DNA from 2 places in the Paenibacillus hamazuiensis genome. Region 1 is predicted to be linked to the other one. Evidence: riboswitches for the same ligand, from Rfam matches in the RefSeq annotation. Region 1 holds a riboswitch; the other holds the start of a gene.
The links. Region 1 has a riboswitch for FMN ahead of ribD (bifunctional diaminohydroxyphosphoribosylaminopyrimidine deaminase/5-amino-6-(5-phosphoribosylamino)uracil reductase RibD). Riboswitches for the same ligand answer to the same signal wherever they lie in the genome.

Region 1 (7,489 bases):
TTGTTAAATCTCAAATTTGAGCATATGTCCGAGCTTCTCTTGTTTCGTATGCAAATATTTGCTGTTGTCTTCGTTCTCTTCCATCTGGATCGGCACGCGCTCCACCACTTCCAGTCCGTAGCCTTCGAGGCCTCGGATTTTGCGCGGATTGTTCGTCATCAGCCGGATTTTCCGGATGCCCAGATCTTTCAAAATTTGCGCGCCGATGCCGTAATCGCGCAAATCCGGAGCGAACCCCAATTTAATATTCGCGTCGACCGTGTCCAATCCCTGCTCTTGCAGCTTATAAGCTTTCAATTTGTTGATCAAACCGATGCCGCGGCCTTCCTGCCTCATGTAGAGTAACACACCGGACCCCGCTTCATCAATCTGTTTTAATGCAGCGGCAAGCTGGGGACCGCAATCGCAGCGGTGCGAATGGAAGACGTCGCCGGTGAGACATTCGGAATGTACCCTAACGAGGGTCGGACGATCCGGGTCGATTTTGCCCTTGACGAGCGCCACGTGCTCCTTGCTGTCGACCATATTCGAATAGGCGATCGCATGGAACGATCCGAAGTCTGTTGGCAGCTTCACCTCCACCTCGCGATTCACGAGCTTCTCCTTTTGGTTGCGGTAGTGGATCAAGTCGCGGATCGTAATGATTTTCAGATCGTGTTCGCGGCTGATTTCCATGAGCTCCGGCACCCTGGCCATCTCCCCGTCCTCCTTGATCACCTCGCAGATGACCGCAGCCGGATACGATCCGCACATGCGGGCGAGATCGATCGCGGCTTCCGTATGTCCGGCGCGGCGCAGCACGCCGCCGTTTTTCGCAATCAGCGGAAAAATGTGCCCCGGACGGCGAAAATGCTGCGGTCTCGCCTGCGGATCGATCAGCGCCTTGACGGTGCGCGCCCGCTCGAATGCGGAGATGCCCGTGCTCGTCTCCACATGGTCCACCGAAACGGTGAACGCCGTGCCGTGGTAGTCGGTGTTTTTCGCGACCATCAGCGGCAAATCAAGCTCCTGCGCCCGTTCCTCGGTAATCGGAACGCAGACGAGCCCGCGGCCCTCCTTGATCATAAAGTTGATCACTTCGGGCGTCGCCTTGTCGGCCAACGCAATGAAGTCGCCTTCGTTTTCGCGGTCTTCGTCGTCTACGGCGATGATCACTTTGCCGAGCATCAAATCGTAAATCGCTTCTTCAATCGAATGAAACTTGATTTCTCCCATGCCTATCTCACCTGGCCTCTCTATATAGTAATTGCTTGAACTTACATAAACCCGTGCTCCGCCAAAAACGAAGCGGTCAGCCTGCCGGTCGGAGCGGCGCTCTCGCCGGGCTGCCTGCTGAGCAGCAGCTTTTCTATATATTTGCCCAGAACGTCGCACTCCAAATTGACTTCGTCGCCAGGCTGCTTCCACTTCAGCACCGTTTGCGCGAGCGTATGCGGAATGATGGACACGGTCAGGGAAGAGTCCGTCACCTGCACAACGGTGAGGCTGATCCCGTCTATCGTGATCGACCCGTGCGGGATGACGTATTTGAGCGCCGCCGGGTCGGCGGGCTCCACCGTATAGACCACCGCGTTTTCCTCAGGGATGCGCGAGCGAATCGTCCCTGTCGTATCCACATGCCCCTGCACGATATGGCCTCCGAATCGTCCTTGAGCGGACATCGCCCGCTCCAGGTTGACCGGTTCGCCGACGGCGAGCTTGCGCAGGTTCGTGCGCCGGAACGTTTCCGGCATGACGTCGACGGTAATCGAATCGCTGTCAAATGCGATGACGGTCAGACAGACGCCGTTAACCGCAATGCTGTCGCCAAGATGAACGTCCTCGAGGATCCGTTTCGCCCCGATCGACAGCACCATCGCTTGCCCTTGCCGGGAAATGCGCCGCATGGCGCCGATTTCTTCTATAATGCCGGTAAACATATATGGTTACACCTCTCTTTCGTAGCGGGGATAACCGCTGATGCATAAATCTTTGCCGAACTGCTCGACCGTGACGCGATCCAGCTCGAGCGCCTCGCTCATCCGTTCGAAGCCTGCGAATCGGAAAGTTCCGGGCGCGTCATACCCGCCGATCAGCTTCGGAGCGAAAAACAGCACCAGCTTGTCGACCAGCTGCTGAGTCAGCATCGCGCCGTTCAGCGTCCCGCCGCCTTCGAGCAAAATCGAGCCGATTTCGCGCTCGCCAAGCCGCTTCATCGCCTGAGGCAGATCGACCTGCGGCCCGCTTCCGCTGATCAGCACCGTGACGCCGAGCTCCTGCAGCCGCCGCGCTTTGTCGCCCGGCGCTTGCTCAGTCGCCAGCACGATCGTTTCCGACGTGCGGTCCGTGACCAGCTTCGCCTCCGGAGGGATGCGCAGCAGCGAATCGACGACGATGCGCACCGGATGCAGCCCCGGCACCGTCAGCCGCGTCGTCAGCTGCGGATCGTCGTGCAGCACCGTGCCGATGCCGACCATGATCGCCTGGTGACGGTGGCGCAGCGTGTGGACATAGGCGCGGGCCGCTTCGCCGGTGATCCACTTGCTGTCGCCTGTTTTCGCGGCGATTTTGCCGTCGAGCGTGCTAGCCGTCTTCAGCGTGACGAACGGCAGCTTGCTGACGATGTACTTGTTAAACATTTCGTTCAGCTTCACTGCTTCCTGCTCCAGCAGCCCGACCTCGACCTCGATGCCGTGGCTGCGCAGCTTCGCGATGCCTTCTCCGGCAACGAGCGGATTCGGGTCTTTGCAAGCGACGACGACCCGCTTCACCTTCTCGCGGATGAGCCGGTCGCAGCACGGCGGCGTCCGGCCGTGATGGCTGCACGGCTCAAGCGTCACATAGGCGGTGGCGCCTTCCGCCTGGTCGCCCGCCATATTCAGCGCATGCACTTCCGCATGGGCGGTACCCCGCTGCAGATGGGCACCCATGCCGACGATCCGCCCGTCTTTGACGACGACGCAGCCGACATTCGGGTTGATGCCCGTCTGCCCCGCGGGTCCGGCCGCGAGCTGAAGCGCCAGTCTCATATAGTATTCATCGTTTAACAGCTCCAACTTATCCCCTCCCTTGCCGGTTGCAAAATGAGAATAAAATGCAAAAAAGCCGCCTTTTTGTACAAAGGGGCTTCAGGGAGCAGCACGAAAAAATGCGGAAACAGAGCCTCTGTTTGCCTGTACTAAAAAACACAAAAACAATAAATCCAGGCACGGCAAACACCTCTACCGCACTTACGGCGCTTTTGTGAAAAAAAGTACATAACAAACCCGGCTGTCATTCCGAATTTTTTTCCTTCTCCCATCCAGACTATACTGTCGGTCTCGGAGTTGCACCGAGTCCACCGGCCGCATGTTGCAAACGCGGCACGGGTCACGGACTGAACGGCCGCCACGCGAAAGAACCAATCTTTCACAGGTGGCCATATCACCGCCGGTGGGGAATTGCACCCCGCCCCGAAGGAAACGTATTGATTTTTAGCTTTATTGCATAGTATACCTATTCAAGCAAGATATGTCTACTTCGTCATGAAAAATTTTCATCTTATTTATTTCACTAATCGTTCACGCATCGATAAACGTAAGCTCTCGCCGATATCATTTGCTGCACTGAACACCGTCCGTGTATGATTAAGTAAATATTTGTTTGCCCCAAGGAGGGGATATAAATGACTTGGTATTATCCTGCCGGCTTATTGGACACTCCCGTAGCCCCCGGAAACATTAGCGAAATGGAAATAAATAAGGTTAGCTCAACGGAAGCAGTGAACGATATTTCCTATATCGCTCAATATTATTGTTTCAGCGCTTTAGCTGCCGGCAAACATGCTTTTATCCAAATTCCTGTCCATTCAAACGAAAATTGCGATATTATTATGAAACAAATTGCCCCACATTTTAATGATATTCGGATAATAACTTATGCGAAGAAGGTTACAGAAATTAATTTAATGTCAATTAAGGAAAGTACCGCAGCCATTGTTAGTAAATCAATTGCCGAACATAATTTTAATCAAATTGCGTACGAAATGTTTGGCGATAAATTCAGTGATGATGATGCACCGCCCAAACCAAGAACGCTAAATTGGTTTTCGGTTCATTTAGATCAAATAACTAAGCTTGATATGGATATAAATCAAGAGTCGCTGGCCCGTTTTCCCCAACAAAGTCACCTTGTTAAGGGCGACAGTTTTGGCGTTTATGTCAATGAGTGGATATTTGAAGATGCAATAAAAGATAAGTTGGCGATTCGATTTTTAGCTTCCTTTTGCAAATCGCTGCAATTTGCTGTAGACGCAAACAACAAAGTTACTGAACTTAGATGCTTCTAAGCAAGGAACGGACGATAGTTACCATTCTTTCCAAACGAACCCATGTTTTACATCTCCAAACAAAAAAGACAACCTCCGAAAAAAAATGAAGGTTGTCCTTGCAGCGCTATTATTCTTCCCAAACTTTCACTTCGGACATTTTGTCGCCCGGCTTCACGGCATCGATAAATTCCATCCCTTTGGTCACTTTGCCGAATACGGTATGCTGCTTGTCCAAATGCGGCTGCGGCTGATAGCAGATGTAAAATTGGCTGCCTCCCGTATTGCGTCCGGCATGAGCCATAGCAAGCGTACCGCGCTCGTGCTTGCTGACGTTTGTGTCGACTTCGCAGTTGATCGTGTAGCCCGGTCCTCCCGTTCCGTTGCCTCTCGGGCAGCCGCCTTGAGCGACAAACCCCGGGATGACGCGGTGGAAGGTCAGGCCGTTATAGAAACCTTCGTTCGCCAGCTTTTCAAAGTTGGCTACCGTGTTCGGCGCCTCCTCCGGAAAGAAATCGATATGCACTTCTCCGCCCTTTTCAAGGGTAATTTTACCTTTTTTGGCCATTTGGATGCTCCTTTATAAAAAAATTTATGCAATTGTTATTCTACACCAATTGCGCCGATAATCAAAATCGGGTGGCGTAACCTCGTATATACAAAAAGCGCTTCGGACCGGCCGAAGCGCCTCTTTGTCTTTAATGACCGGACGTTGCCGCCAGACCGATCCGGTCCACCAGCTTCCGGCTCTCCTCGTTTAAGCCGGCGATCGACGCTTTTTTGCCCAGCTGCTCGTATTTGGCGACCACCTTGGCTATGGCGGTGACCGCCGAATGATCCCAAACGTGCGAAGCGCCGAAATCGATGATGACGGAATCCGGATCGTTTTTATAATCAAACAAATCGACAAAATGCAGCATCGTCCCGAAGAAAAGCTGCCCGGTGATGCGGTACACCTTTGCTCCGTTGTTTTCCAACGATGCCTGAGCCTTGATTTTCGCCGACCGCCAGCCGAAGATCAGCGCGCTTAGTACGACGCCCGATACAACGCCGATCGCCAGATCCGACGTCGCCACCACAATCGCCACCGTAACGACCATAACGAGTGCGTCGCTGCGCGGGATTTTGGTCAGGTTACGAAGCGATCCCCAATCAAACGTACCGATAGACACCATAAACATGACGCCAACAAGTGCGGCCATCGGAATTTGTTTGACAACATTGCCCAGCACCATGATCAAAAACAGCAGAAACACGCCGGCGACGAAGGTGGATAACCGCGTTCTTCCTCCTGATTTTACGTTGATAACCGTTTGTCCGATCATGGCACAGCCGGCCATCCCGCCGAAAAAGCCGCATACGATATTGGCGATGCCTTGGCCCTTGACTTCCTTGTTTTTATCGCTTTTGGTTTCCGTCATTTCGTCAACGATCGTAGCGGTCATCAGCGACTCCGTAATGCCGACCACCGCCAGCGCCAACGAAAACGGCAAGATGCTCCATATAACCTGAAAGGACAACGTTATGTCCGGAACATGGAAAAACGGCAAAGCCTGCCTAATTTCGCCCATATCGCCGACCGTGCGCAAATCCAGGTCAAGTGTGACGGAAATAACCGTCATCACGATAATCGCGACAAGCGCCGACGGCACGGCCCTCGTAAGCAGCGGCAGCAAGTACACGATGGCCAGCGTCCCCGCCACCATGGCGTACATTTGCCAGTTTGCTCCTTGGAAGTTCGGAAGCTGGGCCATAAAAATAATGATCGCCAGCGCATTGACAAAACCGGTGACTACGGATTGCGGAATGAACGTTATAAACTTGCCGAACCGAAGCAAACCCATTACATATTGTATGATGCCGGTCAAAATCGTCGCTGCGAACAAATATTCGATGCCGTATTTGGCGATAATCGGTCCCATCAGCGATGCCATCGCCCCGGTAGCCGCCGAAATCATCCCCGGCCTGCCCCCTACGATAGATATCGTCACGGCGATGCAAAACGATGCGTACAAGCCGACCATCGGGTCCACCCCCGCCAAAATGGAGAAGGCAATCGCTTCCGGAATTAGCGCCAAAGCTACGGTCATGCCGGAAAGCACGTCCCTTCGGATGTTGGAGAACCAGGCGTTTTTCAGTTTTTGATACAGCAAAATAAGCTCCACTCCTCTATCTCTATTTTAGGTCCGTTCGCATTAGGAAGATCAGAAGGCAGTTTCAATGACTTTTCACTTTCAGAAAAGTCGGGTCCGATAGTCAACGGGTTTTATTATACATAAAATGTGCATGTTTCTCCATCCTTTTTCCCAAAATTGGTTCGAAAAAAAGAAGCCCTCCCGAAATGGAAGGACTCCTGCTTAAAAAAATCAAGCTTGTTGCACCGACTTCACGACCTGCTTCATCCGGTCAGGAATGACGTCGTTGCCGACGATGTCGTCGTAAGACTCACGTTTGACGACGACGTCCGCCTGCCCGTCTTTTACGAAAACGACGGCAGGACGGCGAATGCGGTTATAGTTGCTTGCCATCGCATAGTTATAAGCACCCGTGCAGGCAACCGCGAGAATGTCACCGGAGCTGACGCGCGGCAGCTCGATGTCCCAGATCAGCATGTCGCCGCTCTCGCAGCATTTGCCGGCGATCGATACAACCTCTTCGTTCGCATCGCCCGCGCGGTTGGCCAGCATCCCTTCGTATTGCGCCTGGTACAGCGCCGGACGCGGATTGTCCGTCATTCCTCCGTCTACGGATACGTACTTGCGCACTCCCGGAATATCTTTGAACGTGCCTACCGTGTACAGCGTCGTGCCGGCATCGCCGACGATGCTGCGGCCCGGCTCGATCCATATTTCCGGCACCGGGTAGCCGAAGCGTCCGAATTCCGTTTTTACCGAGCTGACGATCGCGCCGACATAATCGGATACCGGCAGTGGCGTATCGCCTTCGACGTAACGGATGCCGAATCCGCCGCCGAGGTTGATCACCTTGAACGTGACGTTCAGCTCATCGCGCACTTTCGCGGCAAAAGCAACGACTTTCTCCGCCGCGGCCTGGAAGCCGGCTACCTCGAAAATTTGCGAGCCGATATGGGAATGCACGCCGAGCAGCTCCACATGCTCAAGCTTCAAAGCTTCCTCCACGGCGCGGTAAGCCGCCCCGTTCCCCATGTCGAATCCGAATTTCGAATCGATCTGTCCGGTCGAA
Region 2 (7,489 bases), 1.9 Mb from region 1:
CCGGGGGAGCCGCCACCGGATGGTCCGATACGGCTTACTGGGAAACCGGGCTGATGGGAGCGGACGGGTGGAAAGCCGAGTGGATCGGCGCTCCGCAGGGGGACGGCATAGCGGAGGAGCAATCCCCTTATCTCCGGCGGGCGTTCGAAGTGCGGGGAAGTATCGCCAAGGCCCGCATTTATGCGACTGCACTCGGCCTTTATGAGCTGGAGCTGAACGGACAGCGGGTGGGGGAAAGCTATTTTACGCCCGGCTGGACCAGCTATAACCATAGGCTGCAGTACCAGACGTACGACGTCACTCCTCTGGTGCAGGAAGGCGGCAATGCGATCGGCGCGCTGCTTGGCAAAGGCTGGTACAGCGGCGCTTTGACATGGCTAAACAAGCGGGAGCTGTATGGCGACCGGCCGGCGCTGCTGCTGCAGCTGCACCTGACCTATGCGGACGGGCGGGAGGAGGTCGTCGTTTCAGACGGCGGCTGGAAGGCTGCAGGCAGCCCGATCCTTATGTCCGAACTGTACCACGGCGAAACGTACGATGCGCGGCTGGAGCGGCCGGGCTGGAGCACCGGGGCGTATGACGATGCGGGCTGGCTGCCGGTCGATATTTTTCCGCATGCGAAAACGGTCATTATCGCACAGGAAAACGAACCGGTGCGCAAGGCGGAGCATTTGAAGCCGGCTCAGCTCATCAAAACTCCGGCGGGAGAAACGGTTGTCGATATGGGCCAGAACATGGTCGGTTGGGTGAGGTTTACCGTTCGCGGCAAGCCGGGCCAGGAAGTGATGCTGGAGCACGCCGAGGTTTTGGATAATGACGGCAACTTCTATACGGAAAACCTGCGCAGCGCGAAGCAGCAAATCCGTTATATTATCGGATCCGGCGAGCCGGAGACGTATGAGCCCACGTTTACGTTCCAAGGGTTCCGCTACCTGAGGCTCACGGGTTTCGCGGAGCCGGTCCGGCTGGAGGACTTCACCGGGGTCGTGCTTCATTCGGCGATGGAACGGACCGGCCATTTCACCTGTTCCGACCCGCTTGTGAATCAGCTGCAGCACAATATTTTGTGGGGGCAAAAGGGCAACTTCCTCGACGTGCCGACAGATTGCCCGCAGCGGGACGAACGGCTCGGCTGGACCGGGGACGCGCAAATGTTCATCCGCACCGCGACGTTTCTGATGAATGTCGCCCCGTTTTTCACCAAATGGCTGCGGGACTTGAAGGCGGATCAGCGCGAGGACGGCGGAGTGCCGTTTGTCATCCCGAATGTGCTGGAGTTCGGAGAGGACGATGACAAGCATTCTTCGGCTGCCTGGGGCGACGCCGCCGTCATCTGCCCGTGGACGCTGTATGTGACTTACGGCGACAAGCGCATTTTGGAGGAGCAGTTCGAAAGCATGAAGATTTGGGTGGAATATATCCGCAGCCAAGGAGATAACCCGTATTTGTGGAACACCGGCTTTCATTTCGGCGACTGGCTCGGGCTCGATTCGAAGCCGGACAGCTACATCGGCGCAACGGACCGCGATTTGATCGCAACGGCGTTTTACGCGTATTCGACCTCTCTCGTTGTGAAGGCGGCTCAGGTGATCGGGGCCAAGGAGGATGAAGCGAAATACGCCGAACTGTATGAGAATATCGTTCGGGAATTCACCCGCGAATTCGTGACGCCGTCCGGACGTCTGTCGGTTTCCACGCAGACGGCGCAGCTGCTCGTGCTCATGTTCGGGCTGGTGGACGGAGCCGCCAGGGAGCGTGCACAAGATAAGCTGATGCAGCTGCTCGAAGGAAGCCGGTTCCACCTGACGACCGGTTTTGTCGGAACCCCTTATTTGAACCTTGTGCTCAGCGATATCGGCAAGCATGAAACGGCGTGTAAGCTGCTGTTCCAGACGGATTATCCTTCGTGGCTGTACCAGGTGACCAAGGGCGCTACGACGATCTGGGAGCATTGGGACGGCATCAAGGAGGACGGCAGCTTCTGGAGCAAGGATATGAACTCGTTTAACCATTACGCGTACGGCTCGATCGGAGATTGGCTGTACCGCCGGGTAGCCGGGATCGATGCCGACGAGAAGAGGCCGGGCTACAAGCACATCGTGCTGCAGCCGACGCCGAGTCCGGGCATGACATGGGCGGAAGCGTCGCTGGAGTCGATGTACGGCAAAATCGCGTCGTCATGGAAGATGGAAGGCGATCATATGCTCGAGATCAACGTGACGGTTCCGGCCAATACGACGGCGACTCTCCGGCTTCCCGGAGCCGGTGCGGCCAGCTGGACGGAAAGCGAAGCCCCTCTTGCGGAAGCGAAGGGCGTTATGATCGTAGAGTCGGGGGAGCAGGGTGCGGCCGTTGCCCTCGGTTCGGGCGAGTACCGCTTCGTGCGGGTTATTGGATAGCGTGCCTGCCCGGGCTCGAGAGCGCGAAAATGCGCTCTCAGGCCGGCGAAGGCCCGGCAGAGAGCGAAGCGGCAAGCCGAGAGTCGGAAAAAGCGTCTCTCGGCACGCGAAAGCGGCTCCGCCCGGGCCCGAGAGCGCGAAAATGCGCTCTCAGGCCGGCGAGGGCCCGGCCGGGAGCGAAGCGGCAAGCCGAAAGCCGGAAAAACCGTCTCTCGGCGCGCGAAAGCGGCTCCTCCCGAGCCCAAGAGCGCGAAAATGCGCTCTCAGGCCGGCGAGGCCCCGTCCGGAGAGCGGGAGGCAAGCCGAAAGCCGGTAAAAACCGTCTCTCGGCACGCGAAAGCGGCTCCGCCCGAGCTCGAGAGCGCGAAAATGCGCTGTCAGCCGGCGAGGGCCCGTCCGGAGAGCGAAGCGGCAAGCCGAAAGCCGGAAGAAAGCCGCAAAATGTCCTTTTGCTAAAAACTGTTTGAATGCACATTGTAGCTTCTGTTTGTCCCATGGTAAAATTATTTCAATCGAATATGAACCTTCGCGACAGAAAAATCGTATACATGGAAATTATAACGCCGGAAAATTCTTTATTTATAAGGACTTCCGGCGTTTTTTATTTGCTGCAACGATGATGTTCCCAAGTTTTTCATCGGAGGAGGTTTTTACCATGGGATCCGATTATATATCGGTAAAGGAGTTTGGGGCTTACGGCAATAAAACAAACGATGATACTGCGGCAATAAAAGCCGCTATTTTAGAGGCTCAAAAATCAGGTAAAAAGTTGTTTTTCCCCCGGGGAAAATATAATTTTTCCGAGCAGCTGGAATTCGATAGCATAATCGTTGAGGGTTCCGGATGGAAATCAACAGTATTGTACTTAACGAAAAACAACAATTTCCGGCGAATACCCCCGCGATAAATATCAAGAGGGCATCTTGGGAAAATAAACCTCAGTTCAAAGATCTGCAGGTAAGAGCTGATTTCGGAGTTAAACCTTGAGTGTCAAGCCGATCGAACAACATGGGGTACAACTTAACGGGGCTACCACCGTCGAGAATATAATGGTAAGAGGATTCAACGCGGGATTTGTATACAATAACGACCATAATACAATTCAAAATTGCTTCGCTACCGAAAATTTACGGGGTATATTTCTATAATTGTCAAGGTGACAACTCTATAATTAACTCTATCCTTACCGGAAATAGCTGGGCTTCTATCGGGTGCTGGAGAATGAGGGATACTTTCATCATGCGGACACATCTAGGTTATTCTCCGTTCGGTATCTATCAGGAGGCTTTCACAACAAATTTTCCAAAACAATTTATTATGTACGACGCAAGGCTGATGCACACCAGGTTCGAGGCGATTGGAAATGCCGCGATCTATTCAGAAAACTGGAATATCGGTGTCGATGGAGGAGGAATACTGAACTCCAGATTCGAAAATGTGGGCTTCAGCTGGAATTCGAACTTCAAGCTGCCGCAATACCCCAGAGATTATGCCGTGAAAATCGGTCATTGCACAGGAATTAATTATTACTATCCCGGGGCGTCGGGATTTCAGAAAGGCGATGTAAATAGTTGGTATGTTCACATGAACGACGCTTCTTGGTTCGGCGGATTCCAGATGGAAGACTTTGATTTCGGACCTTCTACGGGTTACCCTTCCGCGCTTTTCCCTGAAAAACAAAATGCAACGGTAACTAACGCTCCTGTCAGCGGAGAGGCCAGGTTAACGGTCATTAAGCAGGGCGGGACGGCAGGCAATCATTTAAAGCCTTACGCCACAATCTATATTGGCTTAACCAGGTATGTAGGCATTCCCGGCTCGCCGCAAAAACTCAACTTGCCCAAGAATCTAATATTGCCATATGGCAACATCAGTCCTATTCCATTATTTATCTCCGCAAACAGCACAGGCTTGCCAAATTCGAATATTATGATTACTTCAACTTCCAGAACCAATCAGTCCATACAAATCTCTGTTCCGGATTCTAAACCGATCACCGGGTTTATCAAGATAGAAGGTGCTTTACCGTAAAGTCAAATTGTGATACAATATGTATCATAACGGTGAATTGGAACGAAATTCGGTTAAAAAGGTGATTGGTAATGTTAACCCAAATTATCCGGGCTCTTTTTTCAGTAAATTGGAATGCGGTCAGAGGTTATCGGCTGGCGCATAAACTGCACTACAGGGATGGAAGACAGCTGCTTATGTTGTGCAATCGATTACAAGAGCGTTCACCGCGATTGAGATTGATCCGGCCGCTAAAATCGGCAAGAAATTTACCATCATGCACGGAGCGGGTACCGTTATCGGTAGTACGGCTGTCATCGGAGATAACTGCATTATATATCAAAATGTGACTATCGGCGGAAACGCCGCCCGCATCTTAAAGAAGCTCAGCGGCCACGAAGCAAGGTTGAAAAAAACCTTGCTTTTTTCATTTTTCAATGATAATATTTCGTCAATCATTCCGCGTAACAAAATGATTAAAAATGAATACGGACCTTCGGGGCAGGGTGAAAATCCCGACCGGCGGTGAGGATGCCCGCGCATCCGAGCCCGCGACTCGCGTGCCGCTTCAGGCAGCATGCGACTGATTTGGTGCAATTCCAAAGCCGACGGTACAGTCCGGATGGGAGAAGGTCCTAAACAGGCATAGTCCGGTTTTTTTTGAAAAAACCAGGACTAGGCTTGTTTGGAAATGCCCCGTTAATCCTTATGGATAGCGGGGCATTCTTCTTGCGAAGGGTCCTATTCATAAACCAAACCGGCTTTCCCGCGGAAAGCCACAGGAGGTAGATGAATATGGAGAGAGCCAATCTGTACAATCCGTCCGGTGCAACGGTGCGGGCGGAAACCACCGCGAAAAACGGGATCATGCTGGTCGTCATCGGTGCCGCTTTATGGGGCATCGACCCGCTGTTTCGCATCCTGCTGCTCAAAACGCTGACATCGGCGCAGCTGGTGCTGCTGGAGCACATCCTGCTGCTTGTCTTCGCGCTGCCGGTGCTTTGGCGCCGCCGCTCCGAGCTGCGCGGACTATTGCCGAAGCACCTGCTGGCGATGCTGTTCATCGGCTGGGGAGGCTCGGCGGTGGCCACAATGCTGTTCACGTCGGCTTTCGCACATGGCAATCCGAATACGGTGCTGCTGCTGCAAAAAATTCAGCCTCTGTTTGCCATCGGCATGGCCCGCTTCGTGCTGAAGGAGGCGCTGCCAAGGACATTCCCGGCACTGCTTATCATGGCGCTTGCCGGAGCCTACATGCTGACCTTCGGGCTTGCGCTGCCGGTTGGCCATTGGGCCGAACTGGCTGCTTGGGGCAGCTTATTGTCCGTCGGCGCCGCGGCGCTGTGGGGCGGTTCGACGGTGATGGGCCGGCTGCTGCTGGACCGGATGAGCTTCGAGACGGTGACGGCCGTCCGTTTTGTGCTCGCGCTGCCGCTGCTTGCCGCGGTGACGTGGACGGAAGGAGCTCCGTGGCACATGCCGTCCGGGGCGGTTCCTATGATGGCCACTGCCGGCAATTTGCTGCTCCAGGCGTTTTTACCGGGACTGCTCAGCTTGCTGCTTTACTACAGAGGGCTGTCCGGGACGAAGGCGTCCTACGCCACGCTGGCTGAGCTTGCTTTTCCGGCCGTAGGGGTGCTGCTGAACTGGCTTGTATTTCACCAGCCGGTCACGATGCCGCAGCTCGCCGGCTTTGCATTGATTTGGTTTGCGCTGTATTTCGTTTCGCGGGAAGAATCTCAAGCTCCATGACTCCTTTATGCGGTCCTCGTGCCAAAATGGCATAGGGCCGCTTCTCCATGCAGGAAGGAATGTCCCGGCATCCGTAGAAATAAAGGATAAGCGAAGCCAATGCAAAACGGGGAGATGATTTCGGTGAAAGGTCAATATTCGATCGGCGTGTTGAAACAGGAAATTATTAAAATTTACAATTCGATCAACCAGGAAATTTTCGGAATCGGCATCAAATCGCAAAAAATCGATATCGCCGGGGACAAGGTGTTTATTTTTGCGACCCATAAACGGATACCCGCATTGAAGATATTGGACGAATCGCACCGCAGCATTACGGCCAGCGTGGACTCGCTGCTGATGGAGGCGAACAAAAAAATGCTGAAGGAGCAGCTTGAGAAAACGCTTGGCCTGAAAGTGAGGCTTGTGCTCAAAGACTACGACCCTGTGACTGAATATTCGGGGACCGTCATTGTATTGGATCAGCCCGTCGAATGATTATATAACGCGAACATAACATAAAAGCGGTTGATTTTAAAATTTTTTCGCTGATATATTGATTATGCGGAAAGTATATGTTATGTTATATAACATAAATCGGCGATATGAACTTAAAAACTTCTAAATTGTCGAAAAAGATGTCAGGTATCGTTCTGATGTGGCATTAAGGAGTTGGGTCCTTTAGGAAAAAGAGGCCGGATTCCATTTTGCCTCCGAGCGGGTCCGACATTTTTTTAGAAAAAAAGTTGTATACAATATGCAATTGGTATGGCTATGTTTGGCGAATTGTGGTAATATACGATGTAAGCGCTTTATATCGTAGTTATTTAAACATGCTTAGGCAGCGTATGGCGTTTGAGGGCATTAAGGCGTCGATTCCTTTTTCAAAAAAAGAGATTCGCTTCCATTTTGTCCGCGCGGCGCCATACCTAAATAGCAGGTGTTAAAGAACTCCCCGGGGAGAGCTTTGCAGCCGCTACTTATGACATATTCGGGTCTGAACGGCACCCGTATGCTCATGATGGCGGTTTTTTTCATTGAAAAAAACGATATAAGAGCTTGTTCGATACCGAGCTGCAGCTCAATAAAGCAACGAGGGAGAGATGAACGCGCATGAAAATGGAACAAGCCCGCACGAACGTGGCGGATGTGCTCGAGGCGTTAAACGCGATCTCAAAAGGGCGGATGGTTATGGACTGGAACGAGGTGACTTCCGGCCGCAATCCGTACGTGGTCATGAAATCGTCCAATATACCGGGAAAAAGTGTGATCGAGATACCCGGACTTGTTTTCGGCGACAAGCTCAAGCCGGTAACCCGCATCGGGGTAGGCATGACCTTGACGGAATC

Region 2: linked by a shared signal. The riboswitch ahead of MYS68_RS16890 (DMT family transporter) and the one ahead of ribD (bifunctional diaminohydroxyphosphoribosylaminopyrimidine deaminase/5-amino-6-(5-phosphoribosylamino)uracil reductase RibD) in region 1 are both predicted to bind FMN.

What each region holds. Positions count from the first base shown of each region.
Region 1 is NZ_JALRMO010000001.1:1,900,430-1,907,918, reverse strand. It holds gene MYS68_RS08215 (bifunctional 3,4-dihydroxy-2-butanone-4-phosphate synthase/GTP cyclohydrolase II) at 4-1,215, opposite strand; gene ribE (riboflavin synthase) at 1,257-1,919, opposite strand; gene ribD (bifunctional diaminohydroxyphosphoribosylaminopyrimidine deaminase/5-amino-6-(5-phosphoribosylamino)uracil reductase RibD) at 1,926-3,035, opposite strand; FMN riboswitch at 3,265-3,443, opposite strand; gene MYS68_RS08200 (hypothetical protein) at 3,644-4,306, shown strand; gene MYS68_RS08195 (peptidylprolyl isomerase) at 4,416-4,853, opposite strand; gene MYS68_RS08190 (SulP family inorganic anion transporter) at 4,984-6,435, opposite strand; gene lysA (diaminopimelate decarboxylase) at 6,652-7,489, opposite strand, start outside.
Region 2 is NZ_JALRMO010000001.1:3,838,485-3,845,973, reverse strand. It holds gene MYS68_RS16910 (family 78 glycoside hydrolase catalytic domain) at 1-2,399, shown strand, start outside; gene MYS68_RS16905 (glycoside hydrolase family 55 protein) at 3,055-3,306, shown strand; gene MYS68_RS16900 (hypothetical protein) at 3,639-4,430, shown strand; gene MYS68_RS16895 (serine O-acetyltransferase) at 4,612-4,938, shown strand; FMN riboswitch at 4,898-5,047, shown strand; gene MYS68_RS16890 (DMT family transporter) at 5,205-6,161, shown strand; gene MYS68_RS16885 (Na-translocating system protein MpsC family protein) at 6,276-6,638, shown strand; gene MYS68_RS16880 (Nif3-like dinuclear metal center hexameric protein) at 7,254-7,489, shown strand, end outside.